Regions from separate parts of the Lysinibacillus sp. FSL M8-0337 genome, predicted to be linked through region 1. Evidence: riboswitches for the same ligand, from Rfam matches in the RefSeq annotation. Region 1 holds a riboswitch; each other region holds the start of a gene.
The links. A riboswitch is a leader RNA that binds a small molecule or an ion and turns the genes downstream of it on or off. The one in region 1 is predicted to bind S-adenosylmethionine.
Positions count from the first base shown of each region.

Region 2: another riboswitch for S-adenosylmethionine. It lies ahead of MKY08_RS19690 (bifunctional homocysteine S-methyltransferase/methylenetetrahydrofolate reductase); the one in region 1 lies ahead of MKY08_RS20895 (cyclase family protein).
Region 3: another riboswitch for S-adenosylmethionine. It lies ahead of metA (homoserine O-succinyltransferase); the one in region 1 lies ahead of MKY08_RS20895 (cyclase family protein).

Region 1 covers NZ_CP151996.1:4,286,282-4,294,471, forward strand. The annotation lists gene MKY08_RS20860 (SIMPL domain-containing protein) at 1-118, shown strand, start outside; gene MKY08_RS20865 (group-specific protein) at 270-524, shown strand; gene MKY08_RS20870 (DUF1540 domain-containing protein) at 608-766, opposite strand; gene MKY08_RS20875 (methyltransferase domain-containing protein) at 871-1,482, opposite strand; gene MKY08_RS20880 (VOC family protein) at 1,531-1,971, opposite strand; gene MKY08_RS20885 (hypothetical protein) at 2,135-2,551, shown strand; gene MKY08_RS20890 (DUF1540 domain-containing protein) at 2,818-2,976, opposite strand; SAM riboswitch class I at 3,570-3,671, shown strand; gene MKY08_RS20895 (cyclase family protein) at 3,765-4,502, shown strand; gene MKY08_RS20900 (Cof-type HAD-IIB family hydrolase) at 4,639-5,412, opposite strand; gene MKY08_RS20905 (DUF2225 domain-containing protein) at 5,887-6,582, shown strand; gene MKY08_RS20910 (hypothetical protein) at 6,605-6,958, shown strand; gene MKY08_RS20915 (MerR family transcriptional regulator) at 7,065-7,898, opposite strand; gene MKY08_RS20920 (GNAT family N-acetyltransferase) at 7,984-8,190, shown strand, end outside.
Region 2 covers NZ_CP151996.1:4,043,784-4,051,973, reverse strand. The annotation lists gene MKY08_RS19700 (globin-coupled sensor protein) at 1-972, shown strand, start outside; gene MKY08_RS19695 (protoporphyrinogen oxidase) at 1,117-2,505, shown strand; SAM riboswitch class I at 2,631-2,730, shown strand; gene MKY08_RS19690 (bifunctional homocysteine S-methyltransferase/methylenetetrahydrofolate reductase) at 2,821-4,668, shown strand; gene metH (methionine synthase) at 4,661-8,092, shown strand.
Region 3 covers NZ_CP151996.1:2,152,896-2,161,085, reverse strand. The annotation lists gene MKY08_RS10255 (spore germination protein) at 1-105, shown strand, start outside; gene MKY08_RS10250 (Ger(x)C family spore germination protein) at 127-1,323, shown strand; gene MKY08_RS10245 (hypothetical protein) at 1,330-1,563, shown strand; gene MKY08_RS10240 (endospore germination permease) at 1,588-2,724, shown strand; gene metA (homoserine O-succinyltransferase) at 2,798-3,733, opposite strand; SAM riboswitch class I at 3,835-3,944, opposite strand; gene MKY08_RS10230 (nucleotide excision repair endonuclease) at 4,188-4,559, shown strand; gene panF (sodium/pantothenate symporter) at 4,650-6,095, opposite strand; gene MKY08_RS10220 (YhdT family protein) at 6,095-6,358, opposite strand; gene MKY08_RS10215 (AMP-binding protein) at 6,604-8,070, opposite strand; gene fabG (3-oxoacyl-ACP reductase FabG) at 8,088-8,190, opposite strand, start outside.

The DNA of each region.
Region 1 (8,190 bases):
CGATCATGCCCCTGTGCTTTATAAATCAATGGCAATGGCTGATTCATCCATGACAACGCCCATTGAGCAAGGTCAACTAACGATTAGTGCAGCTGTTCGCGTTACATTTCAATACTAAAAAACAAAGCCAGACTCCATTCACTTTGATGAAGTCTGGCTTTTTACTTGTCTCGTTATGTGAGCTTCGAGCGAAAGTAATCACTCATGAACTGTAAACGACCTTCATATATTTATTGAGGATAAAAAGTTGATGTTTAAAGGAGGATATGATGCAAGCTGAAAACAAACGCCTACGAATAATTCAACATCTTGCTCACGAAATTATGGATGAGATGAACACTAGGAGAGAACCGATGGAGCTTGATACATTAATTCCTGTGATTGATAATTTATCGCGCGCCATTGGTGACTTAACGGATGCATTTGGCAATTATTCATTGGATTATGTAGAGGAAAAAGTAAAAAATGCACATACCCTATTGTTCAAGAGAGACAAAATAGATATGTACCAATTACGACATTAGAAAACTTCCGCCATCGCAAAAAGTGTTAGATTGATCTCAATCAATCTAACACTTTTTCTCTTGTGCCCCGGCTTCTACCGTCCTTAATGCTCTTCAGGTGTAAATGTTTTGCAATCTGTTTCTTCACTATTGGATGCCTGCTGACCCTTTTGACTTACAACGTAAATAGCTTCTGCCGTACATTTATTTCCAGAGCCCCAATACGTGCAGTTATTGACTTCACATAAAATCTGTTGTGCCATCGTATCACACCTCCTCTTTTGTTATCCTTAACAAAATTGGTGTATTCAATACTTCAGCTAAGAAATAAACCCAAAATTAACCTAAAGTAAAACTATCACTGTATTTACAATGCTCTTTTTATAGCGACTAGTTTATTGGCTGCGTGACAATGTCTTATATTATTTTCGTGCCGATCTTCAAATTGATAGGAGCGATAAAATGCAATGGACCATTGCTCGTATAATTCTCTAATCTCCCCCTCTTGACATATGCCTTTAACAAACGGTGCTAAATCTTCTGGAATGTCAACTTCGTCTGTAAATACAGTAATAATATTGATGCCCTCTATTTTTGTATACTCTTGCATTAACTGAATAATACGATGCCAATCTTCGCGCGCTAAAAAATGAAATAGGCCATGTGAAATGATGCAATCATAAGTATCGCTAAACTGATATGTAGTAATATCTTGAACGTCTGCCTGCAAATTATGTAATTGGTGCAACGCTTTGTATCTATTTATTTTAGCAATACCTGCCTCTGAAATATCAATGGCTTCTACCTTAAACCCCAGCTGTGCTAAATAGACGGCATGTCTACCATCGCCACATCCTATATCTAAAATGCGTGCATCCGCAGGTAATTTTTTTGCCCATTCAACTACTTCCTCACTAGGATTACCAAAGGCAAAATGCGTATCTGCTAAGTACTCGTTTTCCCAAAATGGTTGCTGCACCATATCAACTCCTCTGTAAACTAGTTAAATTTTTACGCACGCTATTTATTATTTAATAATTAACATATCTGTTTCATCAAATTCCCACATATCGCCATACGCCACTTCCCAATAATAGCCGTTGGGATCTTGGAAATAACCACTATACCCTCCCCAAAACACCGTTTCAGGCTCTTTCACAATGTTTGCTCCAGCTTTTTTTGCTAGTGAAAAGATATCATCGACTTCTTCTTTAGATTTTCCATTATAGGCAAGCGTAAAGCCCGTAAAGTCGGTGCCTATTTTTGGTGGGTTTTCTTCATTTATATCCTTTGCTAATCGTTCTATAGGAAATAGAGAAATTTTTGTTCCTCCATTATTGAAAAAAATCACATCAGGATTTGTTTCATCTCCATAGACAACCACCTCAAAACCAAGCCCTTCACGATAAAATGCAAGCGACTCAACCATACTTTTTACACCCAATGTAATTAAATTTAAACGATTCATGCAATAACCCCCTTTTCTCAATATCTATTACTTATTCTATTTTTTCTTTCAATTCCCTTTTATGCAAATCATTATCTATACCTTATGCTCCGTCTTGAAAGAAGAACAGCCTCACACAAAACGTTATGTAACTACATAAGATACATAAGATATTAGCAAATGGATGGGAGGAAATCCGCTGTATTACAATCCTTATCCGTATTATGTTTATAACCATTATCCAAATTGGGGAATGTCTATCCTACCTACACCCCATCATGTCCCTAGACAACTTGCCATGCCTACCCCGACAACAAGCCCTTATCCGCCTATTAATACCATAAAATTAAAGACATCAGCAAAAGGGATGCAAACAATTATGCAACAAGTGCAATTACTGACAGAGAAAATTGAGGGCTCTGATCAATTTGCACATGATCTTAAAAACGCTGCACAGCTTTCCAATCAAGATGAAGTCCAAAAACTTATTTCTTCTGCTGGAATTACAACGAAGTTTGAAGCGAAATATACACCAGATAATATCCGCATCGTTTTGAAAGAAGGTGGGTGTTGTAGTTTAGCGTTAGTGCTATATTGGTGACGAAGAAAGGCTTGCTATTTTCATATCTATATATTCTTATAGAACCCGTAAACTATACTAGAGTAGTTGGTATCCCTCATTGGATGATATATGGAAAAAGGTAAAAAATACACATACCCTATTGTTCAAGAAAGACAAAATAGATATGACCAATTACGACATTTGAAAACATCCTCCGTAGCATACATTAACGCAAAGCAAAAAAGTGTTAGATTGATTGTCGTCAATCTAACACTTTTTCTCTTGCGCTCCGGCTTCTACCGGCCTTAATGCTCTTCAGGTGTAAATGTTTTGCATCCTGTTTCTTCACTATTGGATGCCCGCTGACCTTTTTGACTAACAACGTAAATAGCCTCTGCAGTACATTTGTTTCCTGAACCCCAATACGTGCAGTTATTGACTTCACATAGAATCTGTTGTGCCATCGTATCACACCCCCCTCAAATCTAGTTAAAATTATTCTAAATAATCAAAGGTAACATTTCAATAATCAAGCTAAAAATCAGGGTTATTTAACTACAATTTTCAAAATAATTCAAAATAAATATATTTACTGAATTATTAATTATTATATAAAATTTATATTAATTTGCTGACATTTCAAATTATTTGATATTTACCGACTATTGATGAGTACATTATTTTTTTATCATAAGGCATACAAGTATTCACTATATAGTTCCAACTAAAAAAGCACCCCCGCGTGGTCCTGCACCTCTAAAGTTAGAGTCAAGTATCTATTACTTATTCTATTTTTTCTTTAATCCCATTTTATACGTAATCATTTTAAATAAGCTTCATGCCCTGTTTTGAAAGAACGAAAGCCTACAACACAAAACATTATCATACTACATAAGATACACTAAGAGATTAGCAAGTGGATGGGAGGAAATCCGCTGTATGACAATCCTTATCCGTATTGCTATTTTTTATACCTATGTACTCCTATAGAACTTGTAAACTATAGTTGATTATGCTAAAGTAATTGGTATTACTAATTCTGAAAATTCATATATTTTTCTTATCAAGAGAGATGGAGGGATTGGCCCTATGAAGTCTCAGCAACCAGTCTAAGGCATGGTGCTAATTCCAATTGGCGAGATTCGCAAAAAGATGAGAAGATTGACTTCAGTTACACGAGAGTCCTCTTCTACAAGTAGGGCTCTTTTTTTATTTTTACACTACACATAGTAAGAGAAAGCGGGGAATAAAAATGACAAATGAACTTTTACAAACATTGCAACTATTAAAATCAAAGCAATGGGTTGACTTAACACATACTTTCGGACCTAACTCACCACATTTCTTTATGTTTGATGATGCGAAGTTTGAAACGTTGTTTTCTCATGATGATGGCTTCTTTGCACAACAATTTACGTTTCCCGGGCAATATGGTACACATATTGATCCACCCATTCACTTTGTTTCAGATACACGCTACTTGGAAGAATTAGCATTAAAAGAACTTGTCCTTCCACTTATTGTTATTGATAAGTCCAAGGAAGCCGCATCGAACCACGATTTCACTTTAAGTGTACAAGATGTACTTAACTTCGAAGCGGAATATGGAAAGATTGAATCCGGAACATTTGTGGCACTGCGAACTGATTGGAGTAAACGCTGGCCGGATAAAGAATTATTTAGTAATAAAGACAAGGATGGTCACAACCATATTCCTGGATGGGGATTAGAAGCATTAAAGTTTTTATTTACAGAGAGAAATATAAGCGCCATTGGTCATGAAACGTTTGATACGGATTCAGCGGCTGATTTTCGAAAAAATGGTACGTTAAATGGCGAATACTTCGTACTGGATCAGGATACATACCAAATTGAGCTAATGACAAACTTAGACAAACTACCACCAAAGGGTGCCGTCATTTTCAATATTGTGCCAAAGCCTGAAAAAGCATCTGGTTTCCCCGTACGCTCATTTGCTATTTTGCCTTAGTTACAAAAAGGTCTGCTTCAAAGCAGACCTTCTTGTATGTAGATATCTACTACCCTCATTTCCTGTGGGGCTTTTTTCTCTCCATGTTTATCCCGCTAGAGTCGCCATGACCAATAGCAAAGATGACATTTCTTTTTTAAATCAACTGTAGTTTGCGCAAGGTGTAATCAATGCCGCCTTTATTCGATGCCATCGTGACCTCATCCGCAATATTTTTTAAGGCTACACTTCCATTGCCCATTGCAATACCATATCCAACTTGCTTTAGCATTTCCATATCATTCTCTCCATCCCCAAAAGCAATCGCCTCTTTTGGATGTAAGTTAAAATAGCTAAGTACAGCTTCAACAGCAATTGCTTTTGATACATCCTCTTGTAAAACATTCGTAATCATAGGATGCCATCTTTCAAACTTCAAATTTGGAAATTGTGTTCTATACTTTTTCTCTACCTGTTCATTTACATATAAACACATTAAGTAAACTTGCTCATTTAAAATATTTTCATTGACGGGCGGATATTGTCTTAAAGACAATGTCTCATTCATTGCCTTTAGTGTTTCACGGTGCTGTACATTATTCATCGATAATTGATCAGTGAAAAATGACAGGCTATTATGATGGTCGTCTGCAAAAGCCTTAACACTTTGTACAATGTTTTGAGCGATGGGGCTGGCATAGATTATTTGGTCTCCGTGCCGAACATAAGCACCATTCGCCGTAATAAATGTATCAATCCCTAATTTATATAAATCCTGACACATAGACAGTGGTCTACCGGTTGCAGCAACTAACCGAATCCCTTTGTTTTTTAGTATATGTAAAGCATTCTTTGTACTACTTTCAATACAACCATCCTCATAATTGATCAAAGTACCATCTACATCAAAAAATACGATTTTACAGTCCATACATGTATGCGCTCCTTTTAAATTAACTATCAATGATTACCATTATTTTACGCCAAAATAGGATAACCGTAACGTACGCATTCTTTTTTTATGTCCACAAAGTTACTTTATATTAAGCATAATATTGAATAGTAAAATTATCCTATATGTATTATAATAAACCTACTAAAAGATGAATAAAAAAATGCACACTAGGTATGTCTGACGTAATTTTAACAATGTAGGCGTAACTATTTAACTTTTACACATATACCACCGATAAATACTATTGCTAGTGTATTTAAACTAACATTCACTTTACATAAAATTAAAACAATTTATTTGACACTACTTTAATAATGCTAAAGGATTATATCAATAAACATAGAATTGCTAAAATAGCCGAAAATTCATTAAATATATTGAACGAGTGTTACCTCCATTTAAGTAGAACTAAAGAAATGTTAAAAACTCGACACAGAGGAGTTGATTCATATGGGTTTTAATATTTACTACTACGAAAGTAATGTGGACTGCAAATTTTGCAAAAAGCAATATACAACATATAAAGTACGTCCGAATCGTTATAAAGTAGTCGAAGAACAAACGGATTTTATGCCCGTTTACGAAGGCTTAAATCCATTGCTGTATGAAGTTGCCGTATGCCCACATTGTGGATATGCCTACCATAAATCTATGACGAGAACTTACGGACCTTTCATGCTACTTATCGATGAACTGTATATTAAAGAACTACAAAAGCCTATGAACATCTGTCAAGAACGGACTATAGATGATGCTATCATAAGCTATAAATTAGCCTACCTCGTTGCCAAGGCTTCTATGGAAGAGGCACTATTAATGGCTAATATCGCACTGAAAATAGCCTGGCTTTACCGTCTAAAAAATGAAAGCGAATCTGAAATTCACTATTTATATGCTGCAAGAGATTTTTACAGTAAATCTTTTGCATCCAATCAAGAAGGCAGCGAGCGAATTCAATATTTACATGCAGAATTAAGCCTTCGCCTCGGTGATATAGGGGAAGCGAAAAAAGGATTCTCTCGCTTGATTGCGGATCGCAGTGTTTCAAATAAATATCGAAAATTAGCACGCAATCGTTGGGAAAACTACAAATATGACGAACACCCTAACAATGACGTTGAAAATAAAGAAGAAATCATTAAATAACTAGATAAGGGAGAGGAATAAAATGCTACTTTTCGAAAAAAAAATAGACGCTCGAGAAGAGGATATTTTCTCGGAATTACATCATTTTTTACTACGGAAAAATAATCGTCAATTAACAAATGATGAAATTGTTGCATTAACAGGTATTTCATCTGACTTACTTTATAAATGGGTAAAGACAGGAAAATTAAAAACATCTATCTTCCCTAATCTCGGTGCACCATGTGAACGTTGCGGTAAAATAACACAAGCTAAAATTTGTGTTAACTGTGCCTCAACTATCGTTAATACTTTAAAACAAGAAGAAAAAGACGAAGCATGGTTTAATAAAATTCAACGCAACAATCCAAGAGCTAACGCTTACCATTACAAATAAACTTGCATGCAACTGCTAAGCGCTTTTACAAATAAAAAGAATCTACTCACTTTGCGGGTCAGCGGCCGCAGTGTCGTAGATTCTTTTTAGGTAAGCATCCATTATGCTAGTTCGCCTTTTTTGTTATTTCCATCATAATTTTTGTTACATACTCTTCTTCTCGATTTTTAATCACCGCATCATAAATATATTCCTCATATACGTACTGCCCCAGCTCATAGCCTCTTTCATCCATAACCTTAAATAATCGTTCGTACGTTTGTCCAAGTTCTGTTGATAGCCCGAGATGATAGCCAATAATAAAGTCCCCTTCAATCGCCTTAAAATAAGGATGCCCTTCCTGCGGTTGTGGTTGCTCCATATACAAGTAACAATAATTATCATAGTTACCCGCTAAAACTTGCTCTCTTCTAGTAATGCCACCAATCGGATAACCTGTATCAAGCTGCGAGCGATCCAATTCATCAATAAAATCCGAGACCGCCTTAACAAACTGTTCTTCAGTGGCATCTTCGATATTTTTACTTAAATACAATGTTTCCTCTGGAAAATGACCAATCGTAATACTATCAAAATCTGTATGCAAGGCTTCCTCTGTTGTTTCAATTTTCACTTCTATAATACTCTCTATCATTTCGAGCTCTTGGCGTTTCTTTGCTACAAGCGCTTTTTGCTGATGCATTAACTCTAAAAAATTTTCAGGCGATTTATCTGCCATATACTTTTGGATATCTTTTAACGACATACCGACTGTCTTTAATAATTCAATTACGCTAAAAAAATCATACTGGGCAATTGTATAATAACGATAATCTTTATGGTCTTTCATAATCGGTGATAAAAGATCGATTTGATCATAGTAAATCAGTGTTTGTTTATTAACCTTACACAGTTTGGCAAATTCACCAGTTGTAAAATATTTTACATTTTTATTAAGCATTTTTAAGTTTCCTTCCTTGACTATATAGTTACTATATACTTTAGATTGTAGCTATCCACAATAAATTTAGAAAGGTTTTGACATTATGTTCACGGAAATACGTGACATCACAGCTTTAAACAAAGAAAACGTATTAGCATTACACATTGCTGCTAATCAGCAGGACTTTATTGAAACGACACAGCAATGCCTAGACGAGGCAGCATCTGACCGACGCTTTATACCCGTTGGATTATATAGGGAGGATACCTTAGTCGGCTTCGCAATGTATGGTTTGTTTCCTCATGAGGAT
Region 2 (8,190 bases), 240 kb from region 1:
TTTTATAAAAGACGAGTAAGTATTGCAAAAGTGCACGTACATATCGGACTGAGAACACAATGGTATATTTGTGCTTTCCAAGATTTAACCATGTCATTTATTGATTTAGTTGAAGAACATGTAGTGCATCCGAAAGACCAATTGAATACAATACGAGCAATTTCTAAAATTTCTAATTTCGAGCAACAACTTGTATTAGAAGCGTTTGAAAGTACAATTGAGCAACTGAAGGAAAACGTTGAACGTGAGAAAGAAGCGGTTGAAAAAAAAATTGTGGAATCGTCAGAAGGATTAGCGACCATTTCACAAGAAACAAATGCCTCTTTCCATCTATTAAATAATCAATCACATGAAATTAAGCAATTGGCGAAAAAATCGCTTCAGGTGAGTACGTTAGCAGAAAGTCAAGCAATAGAAGGTCGCGAATGCTTACAACATCAATCTCAAAATATGTGTAACATTATTCAATCAGTGGATGACATTACGGATAATATTAAACAATTGACGGATATGTCGAAAGAAATGGAAGCGATTATGAATGTTGTAACGAACATTGCCAATCAAACAAATCTGCTTGCTTTAAATGCGGCTATTGAAGCAGCCCGCGCTGGAGAGGCGGGGAAAGGCTTTAGTGTTGTTGCGGAGGAAGTACGTAAATTGTCTAGTCAAACAAAAGAATCTGTTACATCCGTTGCAAAATTATTAGAAAAAACAACAGAGCGAACGTCTAAACTGGCATATTCGCTTAGTAATATTCAGACAGAGGTTGCTTCAGGTGAGGAGAATATGGCTCAAACTGAAGGACAGTTTAACAAAATATTAGATGCGATGACAGAAGCTAAGTGTCAAAATGACCTTATGGAAAAAGAGGTTCAGGCCGTTGTTCAGGTCCTTCATGAGCTTGGGCAAGCATTTAATGAGGTAACAAATTCAGCTGACAAATTAGCAAATGTCGCACAAAACTTAAACTAGGTGTCAGGCACTCAAACAATTTGAAATTGTTTGAGTGCCTGACACTTTATAGTGTTGCTAAATTTGTAATGGGTTGAACGTAATTGTTTGTGAAAAAAGTTTATACTAATAAGGAGAGAAATAACGAATTAGGGGCGATACTTCATGAAAACAATAGTTGTATTAGGTGGCGGCATTACTGGTTTATGTACGATGCATTATTTACAGCGCCAAGTATTGCAGAAAAACATAGATGTCAAACTAGTGCTTGTTGAGAAAAATCCATACTTAGGCGGTAAGTTACATTCCGCTTATGAGCAAGGCTTCATTATGGAAACGGGTGCTGACTCAATTGTGGCTCGTCATAAAGGGGTCATGGAGCTGGTGCAGGAGCTTAATTTTGAACAGGAGCTAGTGTACAACGAAACAGGGATATCTTATATCTATACAAACGACGAATTACATGCAATACCCGCTGATTCAACATTCGGTATTCCAATGAGTTTAGCGTCTCTTGAAGCAAGTACGCTAGTATCAGAAGCTGGTAAACAAATAGCATTGCAAGATTTAACAATGCCGAATAAAAGCTTTACTAAGGACAGCTCAATCGGTGAGTTTTTAACATATTACTTAGGGGAAGAACTTGTACAAAATCAAATTGCACCAGTATTAGCTGGGGTATACTCGGGTGACCTCCATCAACTGTCGATAGCTTCTACCTTACCGTACATAATCGACTATAAAAATGAGTACGGTAGTATTATTAAAGGTTTTGAGGCAAATCGCGAACAATTCGTGAAAGCTTCCAACAAAAAGTTTATTTCGTTTAAACAGGGCTTATCGTCACTTATCAATCGTCTTGAAGAAACGTTAACAAATGTAGAAATTATTAAAGGCGTAGCAACAACCAATGTAAAAAAACAGGAAAAACATTATACAATCACATTAGCAGATGGGAGGAAGTTTGAGGCTGAGCACGTAGTATTAGCACTGCCAAATGAAGCCGTACAGAGCTTATTACAGGACCCATCTTTGAATCGCTATTTTAAAGAATTTACTACAGCCTCTGCCATCACCATATACTTAGGCTTTGATGTACCGGATGCAGTGCTACCAGCAGATGGGACAGGCTTTATTGTGTCACATAACTCGAATGTACAATGCAATGCCGCAACATGGACAAGCCGAAAATGGAAACATACATCTGCTAATAGTAAATTGCTTGTGCGCCTCTTTTATAAAAGCATTAACCCTGCATACGAAACATTACGTATGATGACAGATGAAGAATTGACAGCTGTAGCATTAGAGGATGTAAAGAAAAGCTTAGGCATTGATGAAAAACCAATGGTTGTAAATGTAGCCAAGTGGATCGATCAAATGCCAAAATACGATTTGGCACATCATGAGGCGTTGAAAGGCTTAACAGCGGAGCTTGCAGAACGGTATCCCAACTTATCGATAGCAGGTTGCTCATATTTCGGGGTAGGTATTGGTGCTTGTATTCAAAATGGTAAAAAAATAGGCGAAGCGCTTGCGGAAAAACTAGAATAACAGTGAAGTTAAAACTAAAATAATATTTTTTTCGGGAGAAATCTCCTTTGTTAAGTGAAATAGTCTTGACTCTATCGTCTGTAAACGATATGATTCTTTTAATTATTTGAAAAATTCATACTACATTCTTATCAAGAGAAGCAGAGGGACTGGCCCTATGAAGCTTCAGCAACCAACTTATGTCAGGTGCTAAATCCAGAAGACCTTTTTGGTCGAAGATGAGAAGGAACAACAATTGCGATTCGTTAAAGCCTTCTTTTTTGTAAAAGAAGGCTTTTTATATTTTGGATACAAGGAAAGAGAGGGCTACGATTTATGGGATTGCTAGAAAAGTTAAAAACACATGTGCTTACCGCGGATGGAGCCATTGGTACTGTATTATATGGCTACGGCTTAGAGTACTGTCATGAGGAAATGAATGTACAGAGACCGGAGTTAATTGAAAAAATTCATAGAGAATATATAGCTGCTGGTGCAGATGTCATTCAGACCAATACTTACGGTGCAAATGCGATTAAATTAGCACGTTACGGCTTAGAATCACGGGTTCAACAATTTAATGAAGCGGCAATCACGATTGCAAAACGAGCGGCAGCTGATGGCGGGCAATTTGTTTTAGGGACAATTGGGGGCATCCGTGGCATTCGTAAAAGTGATGCTACATTAGAGGAAATATTATTGACTGTTGAAGAACAAGCAAATGTGTTACTTGCAGGCAATCCTGATGGTCTTTTACTTGAAACGTATTATGATTTTGAAGAGTTAAGTGCAACATTAAAAATGTTACGTGGTAAAACAGAGCTACCAATTATTGCACAAGTATCCATGCATGAGCCGGGTGTGTTGCAAAATGGAATGACGTTAAATCAAGCATTACATGAGTTACAAGCTCTTGGTGCAGATGTAGTAGGCGTCAATTGCCGTTTAGGTCCCCATCATACAATTCAAGCATTTGAAGGTGTGGAGATTCCTGATAAAGCATTTATGTCAGCATATCCAAATGCGTCGCTACTAGATTTAGAGGATGGGCGTGTCGTGTATGAGTCAGAAGCTGATTATTTTGGACGTGCAGCAGTTGCATTGCGTGACCAAGGTGTTCGTTTAATCGGTGGATGTTGTGGTACAACACCTAAGCATATAGCAGCTGCGAAGAAATATTTAGAAGAGTTAACGCCTGTTGAAGCAAAGTATACGAAACCTGAAAAAGTAGAGATTGTACGGGAAGCGGAACCTGCGACATATGAACCGCTACATGAAAAGGTGAAGCGCGAACGCTCGGTTATCGTAGAGTTAGATACTCCGAGACATCTAGAAATTGATGGTTTTATTCAAGGGGCAAAAAAATTATACGACGCAGGCGCAGATGTCGTGATGATGGCTGATAATTCGCTTGCATCTCCCCGCATTAGTAATGTCGCTATGGGTGCGCTATTAAAGGAAACACATGGTGTACGACCGTTGACGCATATTACGTGCCGTGACCGTAACTTAATTGGCCTACAGTCCCATTTAATGGGGTTAAATGCACTTGGCATTCATGATGTTTTAGCGGTTACTGGAGATCCCACAAAGGTAGGAGACTTCCCAGGTGCCACAAGTGTTTATGATGTTTCATCCATGGAGCTTATTCAATTAATTAAACAGTTAAATGAGGGGATATCATTTTCTGGTAAGCCACTTCGTAAGAAAGCAAACTTTTCTGTTGCGGCAGCATTTAACCCGAATGTTCGTGTATTAGATCGGGCAGTAGCTCGCTTAGAGAAAAAAATCGAACATGGTGCAGATTACTTTATTTCACAACCTGTTTATACAAAAGAGAAAATTGTAGAAATTTATGAGGCAACAAAGCATTTAGATGCTCCAATTTATATCGGTATTATGCCAGTAACGAGCTATAAGAGCGCCGAGTTTTTACACCATGAAGTACCAGGGATTAAATTATCAGACGATGCACTATCACGTATGAAGGCGTGTGGTGAAGATAAAGAACGTTCAACATTAGAAGGGATTGCAATTGCCAAAGAGTTAGTAGAAGTAGCGGCAGAATATTTCAATGGTATTTATTTAATTACACCGTTTTTACGCTATGATATGACGCTTGAATTAATGAAATTTATCGGACAATTGGATGAACAGAAAAAAGGAGTAAGTATAGATGGCTAAGCACTTGATTGAAGAGCAACTAGAGAAACGAATTTTAATTCTGGATGGCGCAATGGGTACAATGCTTCAAAATGAAAACTTATCAGCAGAAGATTTTGGTGGTGAGGAGCTTGATGGTTGTAACGAGAATCTTGTATTAACGAGACCCGATGTGCTTGAAAAGGTTCATCGAAAATATTTAGAAGCTGGTGCGGATATCATTTGTACAAATACGTTTGGCGGTACACCTCTCGTATTAAACGAATATAATCTTGGGGCTAAGGCAGAAGAGATTAATAAACGTGCTGTGGAAATTGCACGCAAAGTAGTAGATGAGTTTTCTACTCCAGAATGGCCACGTTTCGTTGCGGGAGCGATGGGTCCAACAACGAAAACATTATCAGTCACTGGCGGTATTACCTTTGATGAACTAGAAGAAAACTTTTATGTACAGGCAAAGGCTTTAATTGAAGCGGGTTCAGATGTACTGCTACTTGAAACGAGTCAGGATATGCTCAATGTAAAAGCAGGGACACTAGGGGTGTCACGTGCGTTTGAAGAGACGGGCAAAGAATTGCCTGTTATGATTTCCGGGACGATTGAACCGATGGGTACAACATTAGCAGGGCAAACTATTGATGCTTTTTACATATCAATCGAACATATTAAGCCACTTTCAGTCGGTTTAAACTGTGCAACTGGTCCAGAATTTATGACTGACCATATTCGTTCATTAGCGGAGCTTTCTACTGGTTATATTAGCTGTTATCCAAATGCTGGTTTGCCAGATGAGGAAGGTTGCTATCATGAATCACCCGAATCCTTATCACTAAAATTAAAAGGTTTTGCTGAAAAAGGCTGGCTGAATATTGTCGGTGGTTGTTGTGGGACAACACCAGCCCATATTGCAGCAATTAGAGAAGTACTGAAGGACGAAAAGCCACGTCAATTGCCTGAAGCTACACATGGTCATGTCGTATCTGGTATTGAACCTTTAGTGTACGATGATTCAATGCGTCCATTATTTATTGGGGAACGAACAAATGTTATTGGCTCTCGAAAATTTAAAAATTTAATCATTGATGGTAAATATGAGGAAGCGGCGGAAATTGCACGTGCGCAAGTGAAAAATGGTGCACATGTTATCGATATTTGTTTAGCGAACCCTGACCGAGATGAATTGGCGGATATGCGTGGCTTTATGCAGGAAGTTGTGAAAAAAGTTAAGGTTCCACTCGTTATTGACTCCACAGATGAAAAAGTAATTGAGGAAGCTTTGAAATTTTCTCAAGGGAAAGCCATCATTAACTCTATTAACCTAGAGGATGGAGAAGAACGTTTTGACGCCGTAATGCCATTAGTGAAAAAATATGGTGCTTCTTTAGTTGTTGGTACGATTGATGAGCAGGGGATGGCAGTAGATCGTCATCGTAAATTAGAAATTGCTGAGCGTTCTTACCAATTATTAACGGAGAAATGGGGCTTAGCGCCAGAAGATATTATTTTTGACCCGTTAATGTTCCCGGTAGGTACTGGAGATGAACAATATATTGGATCAGCACTTGAAACAATCGAGGGCATTCGTCTTATCAAAGAAAAAATGCCACGTACGTTAACGGTACTCGGTGTCAGTAATATTTCTTTCGGCTTACCACCAGTTGGTCGGGAAGTTCTTAACGCTGTTTATTTATATCACTGTACACAGGCGGGCTTGGATTACGCGATTGTAAACACAGAGAAATTAGAGCGCTATGCATCAATTCCTGAAGCGGAAATTAAGCTAGCAAATGATCTATTGTTTAATACAAATGATGAAACATTAGCGGTTTTCACTGATTTCTATCGTGATAAAAAGAAAGAGAAAACAGAAGCGGATATTCCGAAAACGGTGGAAGGACGCTTAGCTTACTATATTTTAGAAGGAACAAAAGAGGGGCTTATTGAAGACTTAGATGCCGCTCGTGAAATTTTTGAGGCGCCGCTGGATATTATTAATGGGCCGCTGATGGAAGGGATGGCTGAGGTTGGTCGTTTATTTAACGATAATCAGCTTATCGTCGCAGAAGTATTACAATCAGCGGGTGTTATGAAGGCTGCTGTAGCACATCTTGAGCAATTTATGGAGAAAAATGAGGACAGTGCCGGCAAAGGTAAAATGGTGCTTGCCACTGTAAAAGGTGATGTCCATGATATTGGCAAAAACTTAGTAGATATTATTTTAAGTAATAATGGCTACAAAGTCGTTGATTTAGGTATTAAAGTCACGCCAGCTCAGTTAATTGAAACGATTCGTAAAGAAAAACCTGATTTCATCGGACTATCTGGCTTACTCGTTAAATCCGCTCAGCAGATGGTCATTACCGCACAAGACTTTAAGGCTGCTGGCATTGATGTGCCGATTCTAGTAGGAGGCGCAGCATTGTCTCGACGCTTTACAGAAACGAAAATTGCCAATGAATATGAAGGACCTGTTATTTACTCTAAAGATGCGATGCAAGGGCTAGAGCAAGTGAATCTGTTAATGGGTACAGAGACGCGAGAAAACTTTTTAGCTGAAATAGCGGAGTCCCGCCAAAAACGATTAGAAGCAGATGAGAAACGTGCAGCACGACCTGCGAAAGAAATTACAGTGAAGCCTGTACGTACTGTGAAAGATGCACCGGTGTTCCTGCCAGCGGATGTTCGCCGTCATGTGAAAAAGGATTACTCGGTGTCGCATCTATATCCATATGTCAATATGCGAACATTACTAGGTCATCACTTAGGACTAAAAGGACAAGTGCAACAATTACTAGATGCAGGGGATGCGCGAGCAACAGAATTAAAAGCATTGGTGGATGATTATTTACAAAGTGATCTATTAAAACCTTCAGGCTTGTATCAATTCTTCCCAGCACAAGCTGATGGAGATGATGTCATCGTTTATGATCCTGCCGATAGTAAAACGGAAATTGAACGCTTTACTTTCCCTCGCCAACAGGTGGAACCATTTATGTGTTTAGCAGATTTCTTGAAAACTGTAGAAAGTGGAGAAATGGACTATATTGCATTGATGGTTGTCACAGCTGGTCAAGGTGTAATGGCGACAGCTCGTCAATTAAAAGAAGAAGGGAAGTTCCTTGAAAGTCATGCCCTTCAATCAACGGCTCTTGAGCTTGCCGAGGGCTTTGCGGAACGTATGCACCAAGAAATTCGTGATCAATGGGGCTTCCCTGACAACACAGATTTCACGATGCGTGACCGTTTTGCTGCGAAATATCAAGGGCAACGTTTCTCATTTGGCTATCCTGCATGTCCAAATTTGGAGGACCAAGAGAAATTATTTGGTTTGCTCAAACCAGAAGATATCGGGGTTCAATTAACAGAAGGCTTTATGATGGAGCCAGAAGCTTCCGTATCTGCAATAGTTTTCGCGCACCCAGATGCGAGATATTTTAACGTGTAATTTTGCTAAAAATGCTTTATCTTTATGAAGAACGCTTTAACGGTCAACGATTAAAGTACATGTGAGCAACGGATATTACGGATTTTGAACGGGCAATA
Region 3 (8,190 bases), 2.1 Mb from region 1:
ATGGTCTTATTCCCACGTAGAAAGTTATTTACAAGACCACGACTCGTTAGTCAACAAAATAATGTCCGAGAACAACAATATTACGAAAAAAGAACTAAACATTAAAGTGCAAATGAGGAATCCATCATGTCAAACAGAAAGATGATTTTGTTATTCTTAATCCTCACTTTAATATTGAGTGGTTGCTGGAGTAAGCGGGAGTTAAACGAATTAGCAATTGTCGTTGCACTAGGCATCGATAAAGTAGACGAGGATTTTGAAGTTTCCATTCAAGTAGTAGACCCGAGTCAAATTTCCTCAAAGCAACCATCTAGTGGCCGCGCACCCGTTGTTACCTACCATGCAAAGGGAAAAAGTGTGTTTGAAGCCATTAGAAGAATGACAACAATAACACCACGGAAACCTTATTTTGCTCATTTGCAAATTGTCGTAATTGGTGAAGAATTAGCAGAAGAGGGCTTAAACGAACCACTAGATTTTATTGCGAGAGATCATGAATTTAGAAACGACTTTGATCTTGTAGTATCTCATAAAACAGCTGCAAAAGAAGTGCTGAATGTATTAACACCTATTGAAAAAATGCCAGCCAATAAATTATTAAATTCGATTAAGGTGTCAGAAAAATCATGGGGTTCAACCTTATCTGTTAGCACAGCTGAATTGCTCAACACCCTTAGTAACAAAGAAAAAAGTGCCGCATTATCAGCAGTTGAGATACACGGAGATTTGCAATTAGGAATTGACCAAACCAATGTAGAAAGAATTAAAACACCTGTTGTTTTAAAATATGCGGGCATCGCTATCTTTAAAGAGGATAAATTAGTGGGGTTATTATCAGAAGATGACAGTATTTACTTTAATTACTTGAATAATAAAATTAAAAGTACAATAGAAGTTCTCGCATGCCCTAAAGGTGGAGAGTTATCAACAGAAATTACAAGTTCATCCTCCAAAATTAAAGGGACTTTCAAAAATGGGACACCGCAAATCACGATTAAAATTGAAGTTACGCAAAATATTGGTGAAGTGAATTGTGCCATTAATTTAACCCAAAACAACACCATTCAACAGATTGATAAAAAGACAGCAAAAAAAATAAAAGAACATACAGAAATAACATTAGCTATCATACAAAAAGATTATAAGCTCGATTTATTAGGCTTTAGCGAAGCACTCCATCGCAGCGATCCGCAAAAGTGGGAAAAGATTCATAAGGAATGGTCAACAATTTATCCTACTGTCCCAGTTACGATAGATGTGCAGGTCACAACCCAAGGATTAGGAACAATTCAAAACTCATTATTGTACAATTCAAAGGAGTAACCCACGATGTTTATTAGCATTACCGTCATACTTATTTCGTTGATTATTGCCTATATTATGATTCCTCCATTATTGAAAAAAGGCGAAAAAAAAACAATATTCGCCTTTTCTATTTTATTGTTTATAGGCGCAACATTAAATATCGCCATTGGTTTAAAAATAAATATCCCTAGCCCATTCAATTTCATTACGTTTATCTTTACACCTATTAGAAAAATATTATTATCATTTTTTCAATAAGAATGACAGAAAGGGTAGTGCATCATGGAAAAACAATTACTTAGTGCAAGACAATTCACAATCATTACCTTTCTCCATTCTATTGGGACGGCCATATTAATTGTGCCAGCGAGCATTACGAAGCAGCTTCATCAAGATGCATGGATTGGCGCAACTATTGGCGTCTTATTAAGCTTTTTAATCGTAAAATTGTATACAAGCCTTGGAAATCAAACACCGCATCTCACGTTTGTTGAAGCAAATGGAAAAATTTTAGGTAAATTTCTTGGAACTTTGACCTCTCTAGGGTTTATCACTCTCGCATTTTTTTCGGCTAGTGAATTATTATACTTTATTGGCATCTTTATGCAAACAGAAGTAATGCCCGAGACACCTACTTTGTCCTTTGCTGTATTATTTACCATTATTCTTGTTTTTGCATCGTTTCTAGGCATTGAAGTGTTTGCACGGTCTGCAGAAATACTATTTCCCATATTTTTATTTATATTTCTTGTATTTCTTGTTTGTATTTCGCCACAAATTAATATCGAAAATATTCAACCCGTTTTTGAAACAAAGACACCATCATTAATTACGGGTATCCTTAAATTTATGAGTATTTTTTCATTCCCGCTCGTTATGTTACTTATGATTTTCCCCTCTGCTGTCAATATCTCGAAAGCCGCACAAAAGGGATTTTATTTCGGCACGATTTGCGGAGGAATTGTCTTAATAATCATTATAGCCCTATCAACACTCGTTATTGGCCCAACGAATACTTCCATTGAGACATTTCCTAGCTATGCACTGGCTCAACGGATTTCTATAGGCAATTTTTTTCAACGTGTTGAAGTTGTTATGGCTGTCATGTGGATTATCTCCATCTATATTCGAACTTTTCTCTATTTTTATGCATCTGCAATAGGTATAGCACAAATACTAAATATTAAAGATCCCCGACCATTGATTTTGCCATTAGGAATGTGCATGATTGCGCTGTCTCAAATTGTTCATCCGAATATTGTGCATTCTAATAATTACAATCAAAAAATTTGGCCGCTGTATTCAGGCTTATTCACTGTCTTGTTAGCCCTATTATTACTAGTCATTGCAAAAATGCGAAAGATTAAAGGCAAAACAGCAACTGACCAAAATACATTAAACTCAAGTGAAACACCGTAAAAAAAATCCAATTTCTCTCTATTGAGAAATTGGATTTTTTAGATCTTCACAAAAGCAAATGGTAAACAACCAATTAGATATGGTATTCAATTTCATCAACAAAATCCCATTCATACGGCGTTTCTTGATAAACATAGTAGTTTAGCCAGTTGGAGAATAATAAATGGGTATGTGCTCGCCATGTATTAATAGGTTCTTTAGATGGGTCATCATGCGGGAAATAGTTAACAGGCACTGCAATATCAATTCCTTTTGCCACATCGCGACTGTATTCATCGGCTAATGTTGTCGCATCGTATTCTAAATGTCCAGTAATCATAATATTTTTATTATCTTTTGATTGCACGATAAAAACGCCTGCATCTTCTGAATAAGATAGTAACCGTAATTCCGGGTGATTGCGTACTTCATCGATTGAAACAGAAGTGTACCTAGAATGTGGTGCTGTAAATAAATCACTAAATCCTCTTACTAAATCGACCGTTAAATCCGTAATCACATGTGAATATACACCCGAACACTTTTCTGGTAATTCAAATTTTCCGATTCCATAATGATGATATAAGGCAGCCTGTGCACCCCAACAGATATGCAAGACAGACGTGACATTCTTAGCAGACCAATCCATTATCTCCGAGATTTCTTCCCAATAATTCACTTCTTCAAATGCCATTTTTTCCACTGGTGCACCCGTAATGATCATCCCGTCAAAGCGACGATGACGTATCTCATTAAATGTTGAATAAAAGAGTTGTAAATGCGATTTACTAACATTTTTAGACTCGTGTGTTGCTGTATTTAAAAATGTTATATTGACTTGTAACGGCGTATTACCAAGTAATCGAAGTAATTGTAATTCTGTTTTCTCTTTTTCCGGCATTAAATTAAATATTAAAATATTTAACGGACGAATTTGTTGTGTTTTGGCACGGTCTTCTTCCATGACGAATATTTTTTCCTCACGTAAATGTTCTCCAGCTGGTAAGTTTTTCGGAATATTAATTGGCATATTGTAGTCCCCTTTTCTTTTATTTTTTTCTCTCTATGTAAAATTAAAAAATCCCCCTCATTCCATAAGAGCAAGAATGAGAAGGATAATTATCACGTTCACTCTTATCTCTCAAAGGAAAAATCCTTTGGTGGAATTAGCACCTTTCTAACAATGTTAGAGGTTGCTGAAGCGTCATAGGGCCAAATCCCTCAGCTTCTCTTGATAAGATTATTCAATTAAAAAGAATTGTATCATGAACAATTAAGAATTTCAATAATACATAGAATATTTTGTATTTAAACGAATGGAAGCTTATGAATTGTTAAACACTACTATCAAGTTATATTTTTGTCAGCCAGTGCCAATTCCAAAAGGCATATACGAAAATTAATGGAACCAATAAATCGTAATGGCAATCATAGAGGTATTATGTTAACATATACCTTTAGTAACAGAGAGGAACGTGAATATTTTGATTAAAATTGAACTCCCAAAACCAGACTTAGTAATCCGTCAACGTGAGCAAGTATTAAAACCAGGGGATGTAGAAATTACGCCTTTTCACGGTTTTATTGATTTCCATAAAATCACTCGCGAAAAAGGTGGCATTTTCTTATTTTATAACGAAAAAAATGAACTATTATTTGTAGGGAAAGCACGTAAAATTCGCCAACGTATTAAAAAGCATTTTGAAGATAATGTATCACCAATGAAAAAATACCGTGATGAAATTTTCAAAATCGAAGTGTATGAAATTGATGATCCAATGGAACGTGAAATTTACGAAACATATGCGATTAACACATTCCGTGCAAAATATAATCTAGATAAAGTATTTTATTAAGATTCAAACCGTTAGCACATGCTAACGGTTTTTCTATACTATAGCGGCAAAATGAAAAACCCCAAGCGTTGTCACTCGAGGTTTTCATCATTAGATAAATAGTTTTTCATCTTTAAATTTATGAGCTGTTAGCCAACTGACGATAACAAAGATAATCAATGAAGCTACGATAGGGATAGTCACCGTATGCATACCAAATATCGTCGGATAAAAGCGATCAATCATAATATATAACGTCATGCCCGTAATCATGGACGCAATCGCCCCGTATTTATTGGCCTTTTGCCAATACAACCCTAGGACAACTGACCAAATAAAGACCGCTTCTAAGCCGCCAAATGCAAATAAATTGAGCCAAACTAGTAAATCTGGCGGATTTAACGCAAATACAACGACTGCTAAACCAATCACTGTTGTTACCACGAAGCTAGCACGCTTGATTTCTCTATCATTGGCAGTGGGCTTGATATAATTCAAATAAATATCCTTTACCACTGTTGAACTAACTAGCATCAGCAACGCATTCACGGTAGACATCGTCGCTGCCATCGGTGCTGCTAACACAATGCCCGCTAAAAACGGCGGCAACACTTTTAACGTAAGCAACGGCATTACCTTATCGCCAATTTCAATGCCAGGGATTACTGGACGGGCTAATACACCAATCAAGTGCATCCCGAACATAATTGTCCCAATAGCAATTGTGCCAATAATTATCGCTAAATGCATGCTTTTGGAATCTTTATAGCTCATGGCGCGGACGGCTATTTGAGGGAGCCCTACCACACCAATGCCGATTAAAATCCAAAATGTTGAGACGTACAATGGTGTCAGTTCCCCTTCAGCACCAAATGGTGACACTAGGTTTGGATTTTCTGCAACAAGGGACGTCATAATTTGGTCGATGCCACCACCGGCAACGATTGTCCCAATCAGTAAAATTACAGTACCAATCACCATAATGGAACCTTGAACCGTATCCGTTAACGCTACAGCACGGAATCCTCCGATAATCACATAAATTAATACTGAAACAGCAAAAATAAAGAGTGCTGCTGTATAGTCAAGACCGGTTAATGATTCAATTAAGCGCGCGCCCCCGACCCATTGTGCCATCATCGCAGAAAATAAAAAGACAATAATACTTATCGCTGACAATATAACAATGACATGGCTTTTGTAGCGTTCACGTAAAAAATCAATTAATGTAATCGCTTGATAGCGGCGAGCAATAATAGCAAATTTCTTGCCTAGTATCATCAGTACAAAATAGCCTGCGGGCAGTTGAGCCATCGCTAACAAGACCCATCCAAGTCCTTTATTATAAGCAACACCAGGTCCACCGATAAAACTACTTGCACTACCATAAGTGGCAATCATCGTCATTGCTAGGATAAAGCCACCCATTTCACGACCGCCAAGAAAATATTCCTGTAAAAATGAATTCGATGAACGAACATGCTTATTCGCCCATATGCCAATCCCAAAAATAATAATTAAAAAAACAAGAAGCGGAAAAATAACTTGCCAATGCATTATTCATCCACCTCCCCGTCATCAAATGGTACCTCTTTAAAAAAGAGCTTTAAGACGAGCCAGATTAATACAATCATAAAACCTGTTCCAGCGATGCAACTATAGAAAAACCAAGCTGGGAAACCCAATACATACGAATACGTTGTTGGATCCCCCGAACCTAGACCATAGGCAAAGCCGTACCAAATCGCAAAGTTGACAAATACAAGCCCAATGCCAATAAGCGCCTCACGATGCGCAATTTTAAAGCGTTGATCTTTCAAAATAGAATCCCCCTAACCTACTCTATTTTACTGTGATGTAGGACTAATGGGAAGCATTGTGAGAAAAGTAGATAAAAAAAGCGAAAGTTAGCGAACAATACCTATCAAATGGGTATCTTACAAGGCTCCAATCCGAATACGCTTTCTGCCTTTTCGGGCGATTTTTGTGATTTTTGTGGCGATTTCCCCCTTCTTATTGGCGGTTTCGGAGTCTTTCGTGGCGATTTCACACACCTTACCAATCTTCAAGAGCTTTTTAATTGCAATTGAAGCGCTTTTTTATCAATTTTCCCAACAATCGTTTTTGGTAATTCATCAATCATAATAATTTTTTTCGGGATTTTATAGTGTCCTAAATGGCTTCGACATAGGTTTTCTACTTCGTCTACTACAGTATCTGACTGATTATGGCAAACAATAAATGCCGTGACAATTTCCCCCCAGTAGTTATCTGGTGCTCCGATGACTGCCGCTTCTTTTACGAGCTGATGACGAAGTATGCATTGCTCCACTTCTTGCGGATAGACGTTCTCCCCGCCACTAATAATCATGTCTTTCCTACGACCGACGATATAAAAATACCCTTCTTCATCCATTGTCGCTAAATCACCAGTCCTTAACCAGCCATCTCGTATCGTATTGTCCGTTTCCTGCTGATTATTCCAATAAAATTGAAACATATGCTTGCCTCTAACGAACAGTTCGCCTACTTCATGGGCAGCGCAGCTTTCACCCGCTTGATTAATAATTTTCGCCTCATTAAATTGCATACTTTTACCCACTGCCCCCTTTTTGACATAGGCTTCTTCACGTGAGATATAAAAATTGTTCGGTCCAGCCTCTGTTAAGCCATAACCTTCTTTAAAAAAAAGTCCCTTTTTAAAAAACGCATCATATATCGGAAGAGGGCACGGTGCGCCGCCAGATAAAAACACCTTGACAGTGGGAAAACTACTTTTGTGAAAATAGTTTGTCGTTATCATGGCTTGATACATCGTTGGGACAAAAAGCGAAATCGTTGTCTTATAGAAATTAATTGCTTTGAGTGCTGTTTCCGCTTCAAACTTATCACCGATAACAACGGTCCCCCCCGCCATTAACAATGGAATGGATAGTGCGTTAAGCCCACCCGTATGAAACATGGGCATATAGTTTAACGTACAATCATCTTCACATAACCCCCAACTAATAATTGTATTAATTGCATTCCAATTTACAGAATTGAAAGACAACACTACCCCCTTTGCTTTGCCAGTTGTGCCACCTGTGTAAATCATTAGCCAAGGTTCATTTAAATCCAGTTCTATCGAGCTAGCAATAGTCGCTGACGGCAGAACTTGTTGAATAGGGTGCATCGTTGCTAGTTGTAAAGGGCAGGGTATTCCTTGATCATATAAAAGTAAAGAAGGGGTAGCATCCGCAACAATGTCATTTAACTCCTCTGTACTTAAGCGCCAGTTTAAAGGAACATAAATCAGCCCTCGTAATCCACAAGCAAATAATATAGCAAATAAGTGACTATTATTTCGAGAAAAAACCGCTACTCGGCTACCTGCCTGTAATCCTTGATTTTCAAAAAAATGGCTCCATTTGGCGATTTCAAGTGTTAATTGCCGATAAGTCCATTGTTCGTTTGTTTCTAAGTTCACTAATGCTAGCCGATTCGGTGTTAAAGATGCACGATTTAAAATCCAAGCTTGCTCTGCAAACATCTTGAACTCCTCCTTTATCACATCATAATCGCGCCATCCACATGGAGTGTATGACCATGGACATAGGAAGCCTCTTCAGATGCTAAAAATAAATAAGCATTAGCAATATCCCTAGGTGTA